Regions from separate parts of the Paenibacillus sp. 102 genome, predicted to be linked through region 1. Evidence: riboswitches for the same ligand, from Rfam matches in the RefSeq annotation. Region 1 holds a riboswitch; each other region holds the start of a gene.
What was found. Region 1 has a riboswitch for S-adenosylmethionine ahead of AAIE21_RS13220 (hypothetical protein). Riboswitches for the same ligand answer to the same signal wherever they lie in the genome.
Positions count from the first base shown of each region.

Region 2: another riboswitch for S-adenosylmethionine. It lies ahead of AAIE21_RS03970 (bifunctional homocysteine S-methyltransferase/methylenetetrahydrofolate reductase); the one in region 1 lies ahead of AAIE21_RS13220 (hypothetical protein).
Region 3: another riboswitch for S-adenosylmethionine. It lies ahead of AAIE21_RS23085 (peptide ABC transporter substrate-binding protein); the one in region 1 lies ahead of AAIE21_RS13220 (hypothetical protein).
Region 4: another riboswitch for S-adenosylmethionine. It lies ahead of AAIE21_RS07635 (Na+/H+ antiporter NhaC family protein); the one in region 1 lies ahead of AAIE21_RS13220 (hypothetical protein).

Region 1 covers NZ_JBCGHT010000004.1:207,431-212,038, forward strand. The annotation lists gene AAIE21_RS13205 (short-chain fatty acid transporter) at 1-1,171, shown strand, start outside; gene AAIE21_RS13210 (group-specific protein) at 1,232-1,588, opposite strand; gene AAIE21_RS13215 (NAD(P)H-dependent oxidoreductase) at 1,585-2,160, opposite strand; gene AAIE21_RS13220 (hypothetical protein) at 2,445-2,705, opposite strand; SAM riboswitch class I at 2,807-2,905, opposite strand; partial or broken gene AAIE21_RS13225 (hypothetical protein) at 3,028-3,220, shown strand; gene AAIE21_RS13230 (YwiC-like family protein) at 3,255-3,977, opposite strand; gene AAIE21_RS13235 (ECF transporter S component) at 4,194-4,608, opposite strand, start outside.
Region 2 covers NZ_JBCGHT010000001.1:741,126-745,733, forward strand. The annotation lists gene metH (methionine synthase) at 1-336, opposite strand, end outside; gene AAIE21_RS03970 (bifunctional homocysteine S-methyltransferase/methylenetetrahydrofolate reductase) at 336-2,168, opposite strand; SAM riboswitch class I at 2,239-2,349, opposite strand; SAM riboswitch class I at 2,746-2,858, shown strand; gene AAIE21_RS03975 (methionine biosynthesis PLP-dependent protein) at 2,928-4,040, shown strand; gene metC (cystathionine beta-lyase) at 4,037-4,608, shown strand, end outside.
Region 3 covers NZ_JBCGHT010000015.1:65,499-70,106, forward strand. The annotation lists gene AAIE21_RS23080 (aldo/keto reductase) at 1-802, shown strand, start outside; SAM riboswitch class I at 963-1,067, shown strand; gene AAIE21_RS23085 (peptide ABC transporter substrate-binding protein) at 1,211-2,851, shown strand; gene AAIE21_RS23090 (peptide ABC transporter substrate-binding protein) at 3,212-4,608, shown strand, end outside.
Region 4 covers NZ_JBCGHT010000002.1:330,400-335,007, reverse strand. The annotation lists gene gltP (glutamate/aspartate:proton symporter GltP) at 1-990, shown strand, start outside; gene AAIE21_RS07640 (ribonuclease FAU-1 family protein) at 1,058-1,576, shown strand; SAM riboswitch class I at 1,727-1,831, shown strand; gene AAIE21_RS07635 (Na+/H+ antiporter NhaC family protein) at 1,926-3,242, shown strand; gene AAIE21_RS07630 (lmo0954 family membrane protein) at 3,562-3,918, shown strand; gene AAIE21_RS07625 (PspA/IM30 family protein) at 4,150-4,608, shown strand, end outside.

The DNA.
Region 1 (4,608 bases):
CTTCGCAATGCAAATGGCACTTGTACTCGTTACAGGTTCTGTATTAGCTAACGCTCCGCTCATTCGCAAAGGCTTAGCAAAAGCTGCACAATTACCAAAAACAAGTGGGCAAGGTATTATCGCTATTTCTATTGTTAGTTTACTTGGGGCATACATAAACTGGGGATTTGGCATTGTTGTGTCTGTTTTATATGCAAAGGAAGTTGCAAAACACATACAAAATTTAGATTATCGACTTGCCATCGCTTCTTCTTATTCTGGATTTCTTATTTGGCACGCGGGACTTTCTGCCTCGATTCCACTTACACTAGCATCTGGAGGAGAAACGTTAATCAAAACAACTGCTGGAAGTATAAAAGAAGCTATTCCCATAACAGAAACATTATTTTCACCGTATGCGCTCGTTCCTGTACTTATATTTTTAGTAACTATGCCACTTATAAATAAGGCGATGCATCCTGATGAAAATCATACGATTAAAGTGGATCCTAGCGTATTTCAGGAAGAAGCTGCAGCCCAAGAAGTAGAGGCCCAGACATTTGCTGAGAAAATGGAAAATAGCATTGGGATAACAGTATGCGTTGGACTATTAGGTCTTATTTATATTGTTCATTATTTTAGTACGAAAGGTTTCAATCTTACACTTGATATCGTTATTTTTATGCTGTTAATCGCTGGTCTTATTTTTCATCGTACTCCTATTCAATATATTCGCGCCTTTTCAGATTCAACGAAAAGCGCTTCTGGCATTCTACTCCAATTTCCATTTTACGCAGGAATTATGGGAATGATGATTGGAGCGAACAGCGAAGGTCTTTCACTTGGAGGAGCAATTTCTAATTTCTTTATTAGCATTTCGAGTGAAACCACCTTTCCTCTATTCACGTTTTTAAGCGCAGGAATTGTAAACATTTTCGTACCATCTGGAGGCGGTCAATGGGCTGTACAAGCCCCTATCATGATCCCAGCTGGCGCAGAACTTGGTGTACCTGCTGCGAAAACCGCAATGGCAATTGCTTGGGGAGATGCTTGGACGAACTTGATACAACCTTTCTGGGCATTACCTGCATTAGCAATTGCCGGTTTAGGTGCCCGCGATATTATGGGATTTTGTGTTGTTAACTTACTTTATGCAGGGGTAGTTATCGGTTTATGCTTTCTTTTCATCTAAATTTAAATCATTCAAAAAAGCTAGTTTTATACTAGCTTTTTTACATAATAACTATGAGATTTATCCATTGTTTTCTATACATCTTATTACCTTTCCCCATTCATCATATGAAAGATGTAATCTTCTATATGCAAATACCATTGTACAAACACTTTCAATCATCGAAGGATTTTCTCGGAGAAAATCCCATCTCAATACTTTAGGTAATTCGTACATCTTATACTCTTTACTTTCCTTAATAACCCCATCAACTTCCCGTTCACAAATTCCCATTACTAAATAATCCACTCTTAATTGTTGCTTCACCTTTTGAAACACTTCACTATGATGTTTCAATTGAAGTAAGCAAATTACATATGTACGAAACAATTCATCATTCCGATTACAGCATCTTATTATCATTTCTAGCTCATTCATAATTTTTCAGCCTTCTCTTTTATTTCTAAAAGCCACTTTTCACGTTTTGCTGCTTTACTTGTTTTTACAGACTGAAAGACAGATCGTTTGATTTGACGTATACCACAAAATCGTAAAATACCCTTTTTCATAATCACCCAATCAGCGGAGCGATATAAGAGTGCCACGTACCATAACGGCGAATCTAGAGTATTAATAACCCACGCCGTTTTCCCTGTAAGCAACCCTTTCGGCATTACCCCTTCATATTTATATGCAAACCCAGCAACAAAAACGCGATCAATAAATCCTTTTAAAATAGCTGGCATCCCCCACCACCAAATTGGATAAATAAAAATAAAAGAATCTGCCTCTTTGACTAATGTTCTGTATTTCTCTGTCTCTTCTTCATACGCTAAATCACGTCTTCTTTTATCTTCGTTAAAAATAAGTACTGGGTTAAATTGCTCCTTATAAAGATCGAGCAATGTAACCGAATGATCCGTTTCTTGCAGTCCTTTTTGGACATGTTCTAAAATGGATGCATTGAAGCTAGATGGATTAGGATGTGCATATATGATTAGTATGTTCACCTTCTTACAACACCTTTCCTTAAATTCCCTTTTGACTTTCTTTCGCATCCCATGCTATTCTAATACATGTCAAGTAGCAAGCCTATATGACAAACCAACTGACACCTACTCGGCGAAGGTGTCTCTTTTCATTTATAGCCGAATGAAATGCCTCTTTCAGGGCATATTCAACTTTTGACACTACACACTCAACACCATTCCCTTGTATCAGGCTGCTTTGGCAGTCTTTTACTCTACATACTTCTTTTAATTTTCAGATAAATTATAACATAAAAAAAGAGAGCCTAGCTCCCTTTTCTCGCCTTATAATATACCCCTTTTTCAGCATAGTGGTATTCATCATTAGCTAAAGTAATTTTCCCATCCAGTTTCAGTTCGTCTAATAGCCTTGATAAATAAAATTGGTGTAACATTTTTTTCGTGAATTTTCCTTCATGATGCGAAACGATATGTTCTTGAATATCTAATAGTGATATTGGTTTATCTTGTTCCATCATATATTCATATACTGCACTACGCAGCTTTACGTATTTTTCAAGTGTCACAGTACAATTGCAACCCCTTTCTTCTTATTCTGTTGTTTTTGAATCGGTTTTTTTGCAATAAAAAAACCTCTTCGATAAGAAGAAGTTACGTATATAGCTTCGTCTTATCTCCCAGAACAAATATGTTCTGCTGGAATTAGCACCTGCATCGCGGTTGCTGGGTTTCATCGGGCCAGTCCCTCCACCTCTCTGGATAAGAAAATATTCACTTTATATCTTACTATAGCTATTTTTATTACAATTGTCAAACAACATACAATAAGTTATATTTTCTTTCCTAACGCCCATACTAAAATTGTATGTAAAAAAGGAGGAATTTATGATGGATAAAAATGCCCGCGGATACGTTCAAGATTCATTCCATTCGCTGCAAGAAGCAAAGAATTGTTTAGAACATGCATTACAAACAGTCGAAAAGAGCGATAATCGGGAGCGCAATCGAACAATCTCTACAAGCTGTGGAACATGCATTACAAAAATGTAATCACACGGTTGATATTTTAGAACAAAAATAAATATCGCCCACCTCTTTACGAGATGGGCAATACCTCAAATGGCATACTGCAACAGTATTGCCGTCACAATTAAAAAATATACAGAATTAACGATTTCTAAAACCCCAACTTTTAATATAGATATTTTTTTACCATACAATACGATTGCACGAACTAGGCTCGGTATAAATACAAGAGAAATCAATGGATTTACTACGAAAGAAGCAATGATTAAGAAAATATGGTAGCCCCATGAGACATAGCGATAAGTAGGATTGTTCTTTTCACGTATCATTGTTTTCACATAAAATGTACTACCTAAGAAATAAAGGAAAGAAACAGCCGCAATCCACCATGCTGTCCCATCAATTGTCTTCATCGAAAAATAATAACTAATCAAACCACCAATGCAGAAAACAAGTATCGCACAAATGTCATTTACTAATGCTCGTTCCTTTTTTTGACGGGCAAAGTATATATTTACGATAAAGAGCGGAATCATCGTAACCGTGAATAAAAGAATTTTCCATTCATATAGTAAAGATACGCTCCCGAAAACACATGCAATAACAAAATAAATAATGGCTGCGTGTAAAAATTCTTTCTTTCGTGTTTGCTTCATGTACATTAAAAATGGATACGTTGCTAAATAGATAAATAACCAAGCTAGAAAGAGTGGAATATGATAGACTGTAGGTTTACCAAGTAGAACACTAAGTAGAAACGGAATCAGCAGCATTCCCCATGCACCATGCTGCTTTGGAACAACTAGCTTCATGAATATTACATCTCCTCTTTGAAAACCTTTCTCATTTCCTATTATATAAGAAGTTCCATACGAAAGTTGAATACATTAAAACAATTTTTTGACATTTTCTAAACCAAAGTATCATTATAAAAAAATGCTTCTCACCAATGGTAAGAAGCATGAAAGAGGCAAACGAATATGTAAGTCGCGATCCTACCTTATATTCTTATGCTTTATGATACATGCTTATGCTTTGTTTCCGTGAGATAATAGCTCTTCATCATCTAAAATTCCATATTTCTTTTTAAACCTCGTAATGATTTTAATCCATGATGAGCTAAACAAAACAAGAAAAATCACATTTGAGAGTGCATGAGCTAGATCAAAGTAAAAACTTGCAGCGTAGTATGCAATAAAATCTTTCCATGTTAATCCTTCTAAAAAGCCAAGTATCCCCCATAAGTTCATAATCCAGCCAAAAACAAACCCTGCTATGAACCCATAGATGACTCTCCCCCATAACTTTTTCATGATAAATGTGTTTCGAAGTAAACCAGCTAGAAAGCCTATCATTCCCCAAGAAAACACTTGCCAAGGTGTCCAAGGTCCTTGTCCTATAAATATATTAGATACAAGTGCTGCTGTTGCCCCAATCATAAAA
Region 2 (4,608 bases), on a different contig from region 1:
ATATACTGCTTTACCACTCTCTCTTACAGCTTGTTTTGCTAGAAATGCCGCTCGCTCATTTAACTCTTCATCTAAATGAGCGAGCTCATAATCATGCAGTACGATATTTGTAGCACCAAACGTATTCGTCTCAATAATATCTGCACCTGCTTCAATGTAAGCTTTATGAATATCTAAAATAATATCTGGTCTTGTTTTTACTAAGTATTCATTACAACCTTCATATTCTTCTCCACCAAAATCTTCTGCTGTTAAATTCGCTTGCTGAATCATCGTTCCCATCGCACCATCTAATATTAAAATTTCATGGTGTAATCTCTCTTCTATTGATTTCATCAGTTGATTCCTTCTTTCACTTCTTGCTTTTCTTTCACATACTTAACAAGATTTTCTGTAATTTCATATTTTAAAAACGGTGTAATGAGATAAATGCCATTAAAGTATTTCATCGCGGCATCAATTAATTCTTGCGAAATACGAATCCCTTCTTCAATTGCAGCTTCTTGCATTTCATGCCCATCCATTCGCTGTCTTACTTCCTCAGGCAATGTAATACCTGGCACTTCAAAGTGAAGAAAATCAGCATTACGCTTACTTACTAAAGGCATAATTCCAATAAAGATTGGTTGTTCTAAGTGCTTTGTTGCCTCGTATACTTCTTCAATTAAGGATATATCGTAAATTGGTTGTGTTAAGAAATACTCAGCGCCAGCTGCAATTTTTCTCTCCATCCGCTTCACCGCTGCTTTTAAGTGTCTCACGTGCGGATTAAAAGCTCCTCCAACAGAGAATCTCGTCGCAGGGCCAATTGTTTTCCCTAAAATAGAACGCCCTTCATTCATTTCTTTAATCATTTTAATTAATTCAATAGAAGACAAATCATATACAGAAGTTGCTCCAGGAAAATCCCCAACTCGCGCCGGGTCACCTGTTAAAGCTAACACTTCTTCCATTCCTAAAGCTGATAAACCAAGTAAATGAGATTGCAAGCCAATCACATTATGATCACGGCACGTTAAATGCGTCAGCACTGGAATATCATGCTTCGTTAATAATGCCCCCATTGCCATATTTGAAATACGCGGAGATGCTAATGAGTTGTCCGCTAACGTAATCGCATCTGCTCCCGCTCTTCTCAATGCTCTTGCTCCTTCAAAAAAGCGCTGCGTATCCAATGTCTTTGGCGGATCTAACTCAACGACAACTGTTGTTTGCTTCTTTGCTTTCTCCGCGAGCGTAACATGAGTGCTAGCACGTTTTGTTTGCATATGAACTACTTGTTGTCTTTGAACAATTTGTTTTTCTGTAACAGGCGTTACATTCGCAATCGCACGCTTCATCCCTTCGATATGTGCTGGCGTTGTACCACAACACCCCCCTAGCAAACGAATACCTTGTTCAATAAATTTTGGTGTCATCTCTTCAAAATAAGCAGGGCTTCCTTCATATACGTACCGTCCTTCTACATAGTTTGGAAGGCCTGCATTTGGATAAGCTGATAAATAACCATTTTTCGGAATCGATATCATTTTAAAAGCTTCCGTCATATGAAGCGGTCCTAACTGACAGTTTAAGCCGACTACATTTGCACCGTAATCTAAAAGCCGCGCTAATATTTCATTTACATCATTCCCATTTTGTGTTGTGCCAGCTTCATGAAGCGCTAGCTGCGCAATAATTGGTATATCCGTTTTCTTCCTTAGCACTTTCACTGCATGTAGTAATTCAAATTCATCGTAAAAAGTTTCAAGTAATAGCCCATCCACACGTTCTTCTATTAATGCCCCAGCTTGCTCAAGCAACATAAATTCCCGTTCCATATCAGTCGTTGTGACTGCACCGATATGTTTCATTCCACCAATTGTACCTAAAATAGCATTCTTATCTGTCACAGATGCTTTCGCCAGTTTTACCGCCGCTCTATTAATTTGAACAACCTGATTTTCTAGTCCATATGTACGTAATTTTGCTTCATTTGCTCCATACGTATTTGTTTGAATCACATCTGCACCAGCAGCTACATATTGTTTATGAATAGATATAATTAAATCTGGATCTGATAGATTTAATTCTTCAAAACTACTTTGCAACCCATGGGAATGCAATAACGTACCAATTGCTCCATCACCGATAACAATTCCTTTTGACAATAGATCTAAAATTTTCACTTGTCTCCCTCTTTTCTATCAATATAAAAACCCCCTCTTCACCTTGAAGAGGGGGATATCATCTATCCTCCTCTTATCATGCAAAACACATTGTTTTGCAGGTATTAGCACCGTTTCAAACATTTCGTTTGAAGGTTGCCGGGTTTCACAGGGCCTTTCCCTCCACCGCTCTCAATAAGAGTTTGTCTTTATTATTTTGTATGTAATTAAAAGAAAATAGGTTATCCTTTCATATAAATCCATTTTGATTTTCTAATATATAAGTCGCCGCCACGAAGAACAAAAGGTGACTTACACTCGTTTTCTCCCTTTGTTTTAACTTTGCATGGGGTAAGAAGAGGATGTGACCGCTTCTATGTATAAACGGATGCTCTTCCCACCTTAATAGAAAAGTTTTATGTCGGTTGTTCAATTTGTATTTATATAACAATCTTTGTTAATTTTTTCATAAATTTAGCATGAGATAGACTAAAAGTCAATGAAATTAGAAGGAAAATAAAAATTATTTAAAATAAAGTTGCAATTCAATTATCTTTTGTTGTAAAGTTAAAATCATAATAAAATTTCATACAAACTATTCTTATCTAGAGAGGTAGAGGGACTGGCCCTATGACACCTCAGCAACCATTAACACGTTCGTTAATAAGGTGCTAATTCCAGCAAATTGTGAAAAGATTTGACAGATAAGAAGAAGACTATATTCGCATGAAAGCCTTCTTCTTAGAAGGCTTTTTTATTTTTATCAAGGAGGAATTTCACATGTCAACAATCGAAACAAAACTAGCTCAAATCGGAAATCGTAGCGAAACTACAACAGGAACGGTTAATCCCCCTGTTTACTTTTCAACAGCTTATCGTCATGAAGGAATCGGAAAATCAACAGGTTTTGATTATTCGCGAACAGGGAACCCAACACGTGGTCTTTTAGAACACGCAATTGCTGATTTAGAAGAAGGTGAGCGAGGTTATGCCTGTAGTTCAGGAATGGCAGCTGTTCTTCTTGTTCTTTCTTTATTCCGGTCTGGAGATGAACTTATCGTATCAGAAGACTTATATGGAGGAACCTATCGCTTATTTTCGGAGCATGAGGAAAAATGGAATATTCGATGTAGATACGTAGATACACAATCTATTAAACAAATAGAACAAGCCATCACTTCTCAAACGAAAGCTATTTTTATAGAAACACCAACCAATCCATTAATGCAAGTAACCGATATTGCAGCTGTCGCAACTGTCGCAAAACGACATGGCGTCCTGCTTATTGTAGATAATACTTTCTACACTCCTTATATACAACAACCCTTGACAGAAGGAGCAGATATTGTCCTTCATAGCGCCACAAAATATTTAGGTGGTCACAACGATGTATTAAGCGGACTTGTCGTTGCAAAAGGTCAAGCGCTTTGCGAAGAACTTGCCCACTATCATAACGCTTCTGGTGCTGTACTAAGCCCATTTGATTCATGGTTATTAATTCGCGGTATGAAAACATTAGCTCTTCGTATGAAACAACACGAAGAAAATGCAAAGAAAATCGTTTCTTATTTAAACGAGGAAGACGGTGTAACCGATGTTCTTTATCCAGGAAGAGGCGGTATGATTTCATTTCGGCTTCGCGATGAAAAATGGATAAATCCTTTCTTACAATCTTTATCATTAATTACCTTTGCAGAAAGCCTTGGCGGAGTTGAAAGTTTAATGACATATCCAGCAACACAAACACATGCAGATATCCCAGAAGAAGTACGTACAGCACGCGGTGTATGTAATCGCCTCCTTCGTTTCTCCGTTGGTATTGAAAACGGTGAAGATTTAATTCAAGACTTAAAGCAAGCTATTAAACATGTAAAAGAAGGTGTAAGAATATGAGTTATTCAATAGATACACTCTTACTTCATAACCAATATAAACATGATTCACAAACAGGCGCTGTTAACGTTCCCATCTATAATACATCAACATTCCATCAATTTGATGTAGATACATTTGGAAAATACGACTACAGTCGATCTGGTAATCCAACGCGAGAAGCACTAGAAGATATTATCGCTTTACTAGAAGGGGGAACGAAAGGATTTGCCTTTGCATCTGGAATTGCAGCGATTTCTACTGCCTTTCTTCTTTTATCACAAGGCGATCATGTTCTTATTTCTGAAGATGTGTATGGAGGGACTTATCGCATTGTAACAGAGGTTCTATCTCGTTATGGAGTTTCGCATACATTCGTTGACATGACAAATTTAGAAGAAGTAAAACAAAATATTAGACCGAACACAAAAGTCTTTTACGTTGAAACACCATCCAATCCATTATTAAAAGTAACCGACATTCGTGCTGTTTGCGAATTAGCAAAATCCGCCGGGGCACTTACATTTGTTGATAACACATTTTTAACACCATTATTCCAAAAACCACTTGAACTCGGAGCGGATGTTGT
Region 3 (4,608 bases), on a different contig from region 1:
ATTACATAATGGTGTAAAAATGCCTTGGTTTGGTTTAGGTGTTTTTAAAGTTGAAGATGGTACACAGGTAGTTGATTCTGTAAAAACAGCTATTAAAAACGGATACCGCAGCATCGATACAGCTGCAGTGTATAAAAATGAAGTTGGCGTTGGACAGGCAATTCGTGAATGTGGAGTTTCACGTGAAGAATTATTCATCACATCAAAAGTATGGAATAGTGATCAAGGCTATGAATCAACATTACAGGCTTTCGAATCAACATTACAAAAATTAGGCTTGGAATACTTAGATCTATACTTAGTGCACTGGCCTGTAAAAGGAAAATATACAGAAACATGGAAAGCATTAGAGAAACTTTATAAAGACGGTCGTGTTCGTGCTATTGGTGTCAGCAATTTCCAAATCCACCACTTACAAGATGTTCTAGAAATCGCTGAAATTAAACCGATGATTAATCAAGTTGAATATCATCCACGCTTAACACAAGGAGAACTTCACTCTTTCTGTAAAGAGCATACTATTCAACTAGAAGCATGGTCACCATTAATGCAAGGTCAATTACTTGACCATTCAACATTGCAAGAAATTGCTACAAAATATAACAAATCAACAGCACAAATCATTTTACGCTGGGATCTACAAAATGAAGTTGTAACAATTCCTAAATCAATTAAAGAACATCGTATTATCGAAAATGCAAACATCTTTGATTTTGAATTAAACGCTGAAGATATGAAGGCAATTCAATCATTAAATGAAAATCATCGTGTTGGTCCAGACCCTGATAATTTCGATTTTTAAAATGAGAGTCACTGTGTAATTGCACAGTGACTCTTCTTTTTATACCGCACCTAGAAAACTGAAAATTTAAACTATATTTCATTTTATTGACAGTTCATTCGCCTAGGTGTAAGATTTTGAATAATCAAAGAAACGAAAAATTAATACAAATTGTTTACTCATTGTATCAAGAGAGGTGGAGGGACTGGCCCTTTGAAACCTCGGCAACAGGTTCACTTTGAATACTGTGCCACTTCCTGCAAGCATTATGCTTGAAAGATAGAATGAGGGACTTCGTTTATATACAGGTACATGCCTTGTAAACAAAACTCCCTCTTTCTCGATAAGAAAAGAGGGAGTTTTTCTTTCCCTCATAAATTGTTCATCACTCTTTTTGAATAACCAAACAATTTTAGGGAGGAATTTTACATGAAAAAGAAATTTGTACCTGCTGTGGCATCTGTTTTAGGAGCAAGTATTTTATTAACAGGATGCGGTAGCTATAAAGACGAAGCAAGTGGAGCAAAAGCAAAGGATAAAGCTCCTGATAAACAAGTATTGAACTTAGCCACTGGTACAGAGATTCGTACAATGGACACTGCACGTGCTACAGATACTGACTCTGGTCAAGTAATGAGAAATGTATTTGAAGGTTTATATAACCTCGGTGAAGGAAATAAGCCTGTTCCTGGTGTGGCAAAATCTCATGACGTAAGTTCTGATAAAACAAAATATACGTTCCATTTACGAGATTCGAAATGGTCAAACGGCACTCCTGTTACAGCAAAAGATTTCGTCTTTGCTTGGCAACGTGCAGTTGACCCAGCAACTGCTTCTGAATATGCATTTTTATTCTTTGATATAAAAAATGCAAAAAAGATTAATAGTAAAGAACTTCCGGCTGATCAGCTCGGTGTAAAAGCAATCGATGACCACACCTTTGAAGTTGAATTAGAGCGCCCTGTTCCATACTTTATTAGTTTAACGGCATTTCCAACATTCTTACCAATTAATGAAGCATTCTTCAAATCACAAGGTGATAAATATGCATTAGAGGATAACACGATTCTTTATAACGGTGCCTTTACATTAAGTGATTGGAAACATGAACAAAGCTTTAAGTTTAAGAAAAATACCAACTATTGGGATAAGGATAATGTGAAACTTGAAGAAATTAATTTTAATGTTGTCAAAGATCATTCAACAGCTGTTAATTTATATGAATCAAAACAAATTGATCGACTTACTTTAACATCTGATCTTGTTGATAAATATCGCAAAGATAGTAACTTTAAAGAACGACCAGATGTTGGGGTACAATTCGTACGTATGAACCAGAAAAATAAAACATTACAAAATATAAATGTTCGTCAAGCAATCGATAAATCGATAGATAAGAAAGCATTTGTAAATGTGCTTTTAAATGATGGCTCTCTACCTTCCTATTCTCTAGTGCCAAAAAATTTCGCCAAAGGGCCAAATGGGAAAGACTTCCGTGAAGAGAATGGTAATTTAACAAAAGAAAATACAAAAGAAGCGCAACAATTTTGGAAACAAGCAAAACAAGAATTAGGATCTGATAAAATTTCAATTGAATTATTAACAAGTGATGGCGATCTACCTAGAAAAACAGGTGAATATTTAAAAGAACAACTAGAGAAAAATTTAGAAGGATTAACAGTAAATGTTAAGCCTCAACCACGTAAACAACAAGTCACATTATTACTACAAGGAAATTATGAGATCGCTATTGACGGATGGAGCCCGGATTTTGCTGATCCAATTACATTCTTAGAGTTATTTTCAACTGATAACTCATACAACTTAGATCACTATTCCAACAAGGAATTTGATGACTTAATCCAAAAAGTTAAAACCGACTTAGCTGGTGATGAAAAAGCACGTTGGGAAGCTTTAAAACAAGCAGAAAAAATCTTATTTAAAGATGCCGTTATCTCTCCTCTTTATCAAAATGGAACAACATACTTAGAACGTTCTTATGTAAAAGGAGTAGTTGAAGTTGATTTTGCGGGACCACTTAATTTCAAATGGGCTAAAATTGAAAAATAAAACGAAACACAAATAGTAGAATACAAAAACAGACCCTCCTTAACTAAGAGGGTTTGTTTTTTTGTGAAATAATATATCAAAAAAGTGAACTTGCTATTTTTTTCGTTGACATACCATTCTTACCAGTGTTAATATTCTAAATAATCAAAGAAATAAAATATTTCATTATTCAAATTGTAATGTCTACTAGCTTGCGAGATATGACAAGAGATCGCACCTCTACATGTATATACATATAGAAAACTAAATCACCTATAAATAGATAGAATAAATAGGTTATTCTTTTTTTCTTCCTCACATCATGCTTTAAGACATACAAATTATGACGTTATGAACAACACATTTAGGGAGGAAAAAAGGATGAAGAAAAAAGTTGTACCAGTTGTCGCATCGGTTCTTGGAGCAAGTTTATTATTAACTGCTTGTGGGGGAAATAAAGAGAATACAAGTAATGCAAAAGCAAATGATAAAGCACCAGATAAGCAAGTATTAAACTTCCCATTCGCTTCTGAAATTCCAACTATGGATTCTGCTAAATCTACAGATGGTGAATCTGGAATTGTACTAAGAAATGTTTTTGAAGGTTTATATAACCTTGGCGAAGATAATAAACCTGTTCCTGGGGTTGCTGAATCTTATGACGTTAGCCCAGATAAAACAAAGTATACATTCCACCTTCGCGATGCAAAGTGGTCAAACGGTACACCTGTTACAGCGAAAGATTTCGTCTTCGCATGGCAACGTGCTGTGAATCCTGATACAGCTGCTGAATATGCATTTTTATTATTCGATATTAAAAATGCAAAGCAAGTAAATAAGAAAGAGCTTACTCCTGATCAACTAGGAGTGAAAGCTATTGATGATAAAACATTAGAAGTTCAATTAGAACAACCTGTTCCTTATTTCTTAAGCCTAACAACGTTCACAACATTTTTACCTATTAATGAAGAATACTTTAAAGCTCAAGGGAATCAATACGCTTTAGAAACAAATCATTTAATTTATAACGGCGCCTTCACATTAGAGGATTGGAAACATGAACAAAGCTTTAAGTTTAAGAAAAACCCAAATTACTGGGACACAAAAACAGTTAATCTAGAAGAAATTAACTTCAATATCCTGAAAGAAAAATCAACAGCAGTAAACTTATATGAATCCAAGCAAATCGATCGTGTTGCTCTAACAGAATCATTTGTTGATAAATATAAGCAAGATCCAAACTTTAAAGAACGTGCTGAAGTAGGAGTTCAATTTTTACGCTTAAATCAAAAGAATGCAGTATTACAAAATACAAATGCTCGACATGCTATTAGCCAAGCAATGAACAAAAAAGCGTACGTAAATACAATTTTAAATAACGGTGCTATTCCTGCTGAAGGCTTTGTTCCTGCTAAATTTGCAAAAAGTCCTGACGGAAAATACTTCCGCGAAGAAAACGGTCCATTAGTGAAAGACGACGTAAAATTAGCAAAAGAAAATTGGAAAAAAGCAAAACAAGAATTAGGAATTGATAAAGTAACAATTGAGCTATTAACAAGTGACAATTCTATCGCACAAAAAACTGGCGAATATTTAAAAGGTGAACTTGAGAAAAATCTTGATGGCTTAACAATTAAATTAAAACCTCAACCTCGTAAACAACAATTAAAATTATTACTAAGTGGTGATTACGAAATTGGAATTGACGGATGGGGTCCTGATTTTGCAGATCCAATTTCATTCTTAGACCTATTTACAACAGATAGTGCTTATAACTT
Region 4 (4,608 bases), on a different contig from region 1:
GCGAATATTTTCCAACCAGGAAAAGGCGTAAATATGGATGAGTTAACAAAGACAGATATTTCTAAATATACGCAAACGACAGAGCAAGTGCAGAGTCACTCTTTTGCTGATACATTTGTAAACATTGTTCCGACAAATATTGTAGAATCATTAGCAAAAGGTGATATGCTTGCTATTATTTTCTTCTCTGTACTATTTGGTTTAGGGATTGCAGCAATCGGTGAAAGAGGAAGACCGGTTCTTCAATTTTTCCAAGGTGTAGCGGATTCAATGTTTTATGTAACAAACCAAGTTATGAAATTCGCACCGTTTGGTGTATTTGCTTTAATTGGTGTAACGGTTTCTAAATTTGGTCTTGCTTCATTAATTCCATTAGGTAAACTAGTGATTGTTGTTTATGGATCCATGATTTTCTTCGTGGTAGTAGTATTAGGACTTACAGCGAAAATATTTGGTATTAACATTTTCCAATTCTTTAAGATCTTAAAAGACGAGCTTATTTTAGCGTATTCTACTGCAAGCTCAGAAACGGTTTTACCGAAAATCATGGAGAAAATGGAGAAGTTCGGTTGTCCGAAAGCAATTACATCTTTCGTTATTCCGACAGGTTATTCATTTAACTTAGATGGATCAACTTTATATCAAGCCATTGCAGCGATTTTCTTAGCGCAAATGTATGGCATTGATTTATCTCTTACGCAGCAAATTACATTATTGCTTGTATTAATGGTTACATCTAAAGGGATTGCGGGTGTACCGGGTGTATCATTTGTTGTATTATTAGCAACATTAGGTACAGTAGGTATTCCGGCAGAGGGATTAGCATTTATCGCAGGTATTGACCGTATTTTAGATATGGCTCGTACAGCAGTTAACGTAGTAGGTAACTCTTTAGCAGCTGTTGTTATGTCTAAATGGGAAGGTCAATATGACGATGCAAAAGGACAAGCTTATGTAAAAGAGATTTCTCAAAAACAGCAAGTAGCTTAATTATTATTCGAAAAGCTCTCACATATTATGTGAGAGCTTTTCTATATAGAAAAAGGAGCGGAGAGTAATGAAACGGAAGTACGGAAACGGTTCTTCTTGGGAGCGATTAATAGAGAAGACGTATACGGTGAAGAACATAGGAGAAGGTATGTTAGGAATATTGCATATGCTGAAAGTGAAAGAGCCTAGTTTTAAAGAGTACAACGATAGAGAGCTTTGTATTGTAAACGATGGATATACGTGGGTGCAATATTTTATAAATGATAAAAACTTTGCAATTACAGCTATGTTAAATGAAAGAATGGAATTAGTACAGTATTATATTGATGTGGCGGAAAAATATAAAATAGATGAACGAGGTATGCCGTATTTTGATGATCTATATTTGGATGTAGTGCTATTACCAAATGGTGATGTATATTTGTTGGATGAAGATGAATTAGAAACAGCGTATATGGATGGAGATATTTCGAAAGAAGAATATAAAGTAGCTTGGAATACAGCTAGTTGGATTATTGAAGCAATTGGAAAAGAGAATTTTTCTTGGATTACAGTTTTAGAAACAGAAATTGAAAAATTAAAATAATATTTTTTTTTACAGAAAGCTTGATTTATTCGTATTTTTGTATAAATATCAAAAAATACCAATGATTTTTACATAAATAATAATTGACTTTTGATTTGTAAGCGAGTAAAGTTAGGGAAGAAATTATTATTAAAAATAAAATATGAAACCTTCTTATAAAGAGAGGCGGAGGGACTGGCCCTACGATGCCTCGGCAGCGGACTCGCAACAGAGTGCTGTGCCAAATCCAGCAAGCATGTGCTTGATAGATGAGGAGAGTGTTTCTTATAGATGTATAAGACCTCTTCTTTTGGGAAGAGGTCTTTTGTTATAAGATAGAAAAGGTTTAGAACTAGGGAGAGATGTTATTTTGAAACAAATGAAGGGAAATGGCTTAGCATTATTACCTCTTGGAATATTCTTAGCGCTATTTATTGGCTCTGGAATCATTACAGGGGATTTTTATAAATTGCCGATACTTGTAGCTATTTTAATTGCTGTAGGGACTGCATTAGTGATGAACAGAAAAGAAAGCTTTACATCAAAAGTAGAACGGTTTGCCAAAGGGGCTGGTAATCCGGATATTATGATTATGGTTTTGATTTTTGTACTTGCTGGTGCGTTTTCTGAAACAGCAAAAGGAATGGGCGGGGTTGACTCTACAGTTAATTTAGCGCTATCTATTTTACCACAAGGGTTTATCGTTGCAGGAATTTTTGTTATAGGTGCCTTTATTTCATTAGCAATGGGAACTTCGATGGGGACTATTGCAGCGATAGCACCAATTGCAGTAGGGATTAGCCAGCAAACAGATATTTCTATTGCGTTAACGATGGCAACAGTTGTTGGCGGGGCGATGTTTGGTGATAATCTATCGTTTATTTCTGACACGACAATTGCAGCAGTTCGTTCACAAGGTACGGAAATGAAAGATAAGTTTAAAACAAACTTTTTAATTGTTTTACCAGCTGCAATTATTACAATTATAGTATTGGTTTTCCTTACATTAGGAAATCATACAGAAATCAAAGCTCACACATTTGACTGGGTGAAAATATTGCCGTATGCGGTTGTGCTTGTTACAGCTTTACTTGGATGGAATGTGCTTGTTGTGTTAGCAGGCGGAACGGTTCTATCAGGTTTTATTGGTCTTATTGATGGAAGCTACACATTAGCTAGCTTCTTTAAAAGTGTTACAACAGGGATAAATGGAATGATGGAGCTTGTATTACTAGCAATTTTAATCGGTGGAATGGTTGAAATCATTCAATATAATGGTGGTATTCAATATTTAATGAATACATTAACACGTAATATTCGTTCGAAAAAAGGTGCAGAATTTGGAATCGCTAGTTTAGTTAGTCTGACAAATATTTGTACAGCGAATAACACAATTTCTATTATATTCACGGGTCCACTTGCAAAAAATATTGCCGATCAATATGAAATTGATCCAAGAAAATCAGCGAGTGTATTAGATCTTTTTTCATGTTGTGTACAAGGATTAGTTCCATATGGTGCGCAAATGTTAACGGCGGCAGGATTTGCGGCATTGTCACCGGTTGAATTGCTACCATATGCGTTTTATCCGATTTTGGTTGGAGTTTGTGGCATAGTTTCTATTTTAATTGGTTTCCCTCGGTTTTCGAAGGTAGCAGAAAAAGAGCAATATCATAAAACAGCGTAAAGAAGAGGATGTCTTGTATAAGGCATCCTCTTTCTTTATGAATCGCTCTTTGATTTACAATGTGAAAAGGGCTTATAGGATGCAACAAGAATTTCATAAGGCTTAATAAAAATTTTAAATATATATTCTAATTAAAGGAATTGATACTTTTATTAAGTCTATTCTTTTTAGCTCCCAGCTTGTTTTATATTCCATCACCATGTAGGGCTGACCTGAAATAGGTCTTAAGTCTGATTTGAAAACGGTTCTTAAGCTCGTTATGGGAAAACGAAAAAATAGTTAAGATAAGAGTATCAAATCGAAGGGAGGCAAGCACAAGATGAAACAATTTCTAGCGTTTATCGCAGCCGGTATTTTGGCTTTAATTGCTCTTGGTAGTCTTGCTGGTATTGTAGGGTTCGCAATTGGAGCAGGGATTGTGTACTGGAGCTATAAATCATTTGTGCGAGCACAATCATTTTTTGGAAAGTTAGCTTGGGGTATTGCTGGTTTAATCGGCTTGTCAATCGCCCTTTCTCATTCCCCAGCATTAATCGGTATCGCAGCATTAGTCGTTCTATACTACGGATACCGTGAGTGGAAAAAAGAAAAAGATGTAGTAGTTGATTCTGCTTCAGAAGGAGCTAAACCATATAGCAACTTTGAAGATGAGTGGAACAAGTTAATGAAAAACTAATATATAAATCCAAATCAAAAAACAAAATAAACTCTTTCTTTTTAGGTGGGAGAGAGCATCCGGCCATGCATAGAAGCGGTCAGATCCTCTTTTTGTCCCATGCCAAGTGAAAACAGTGAGAGAAAACCAGTGTAAGTCACCTTTTGTTCTTTGTGACAGCGACTTATATGTAGAAAAATAAACAATGAATTTAAATGAAAAAACTTTAGAGTAGAAGAGAGGAAGATTAGAATGAAACAATCTTTATTCGGACGTGTACGCGATGCGATTTTAGCAGATTTTCATAATGTTTTAGATGAGAAAGAAAGAAAAAATCCAATTGCTATGTTAAATCAATATTTACGTGATAGTGAGCGTGAAATAACAAAAATTGAAAAGTTAATCGAGCGTCATAAAACATTAAAATCTAACTTTGCTCGTGAACTTGAGCAGGCTCGTTATTTCGTAAATAAGCGATCAAAGCAAGCTGTAATTGCACAAGAAGCAGGAGAAATCCAATTGCATGAACGTGCATTAGAAGAAGTATCATACTATGAAGGGCAAGTATCACGCTTAGAAGAGATGTATGCAGGTGTAGTAGAGCAAATTGATGAGTTAGAACGCCGTCTTTCTGAAATGAAAAATAAGTTAAAAGAAATGAATGCAAAGCGTATGGAATTAATGGCACGCGAAAATATGGCCCATGCGAAC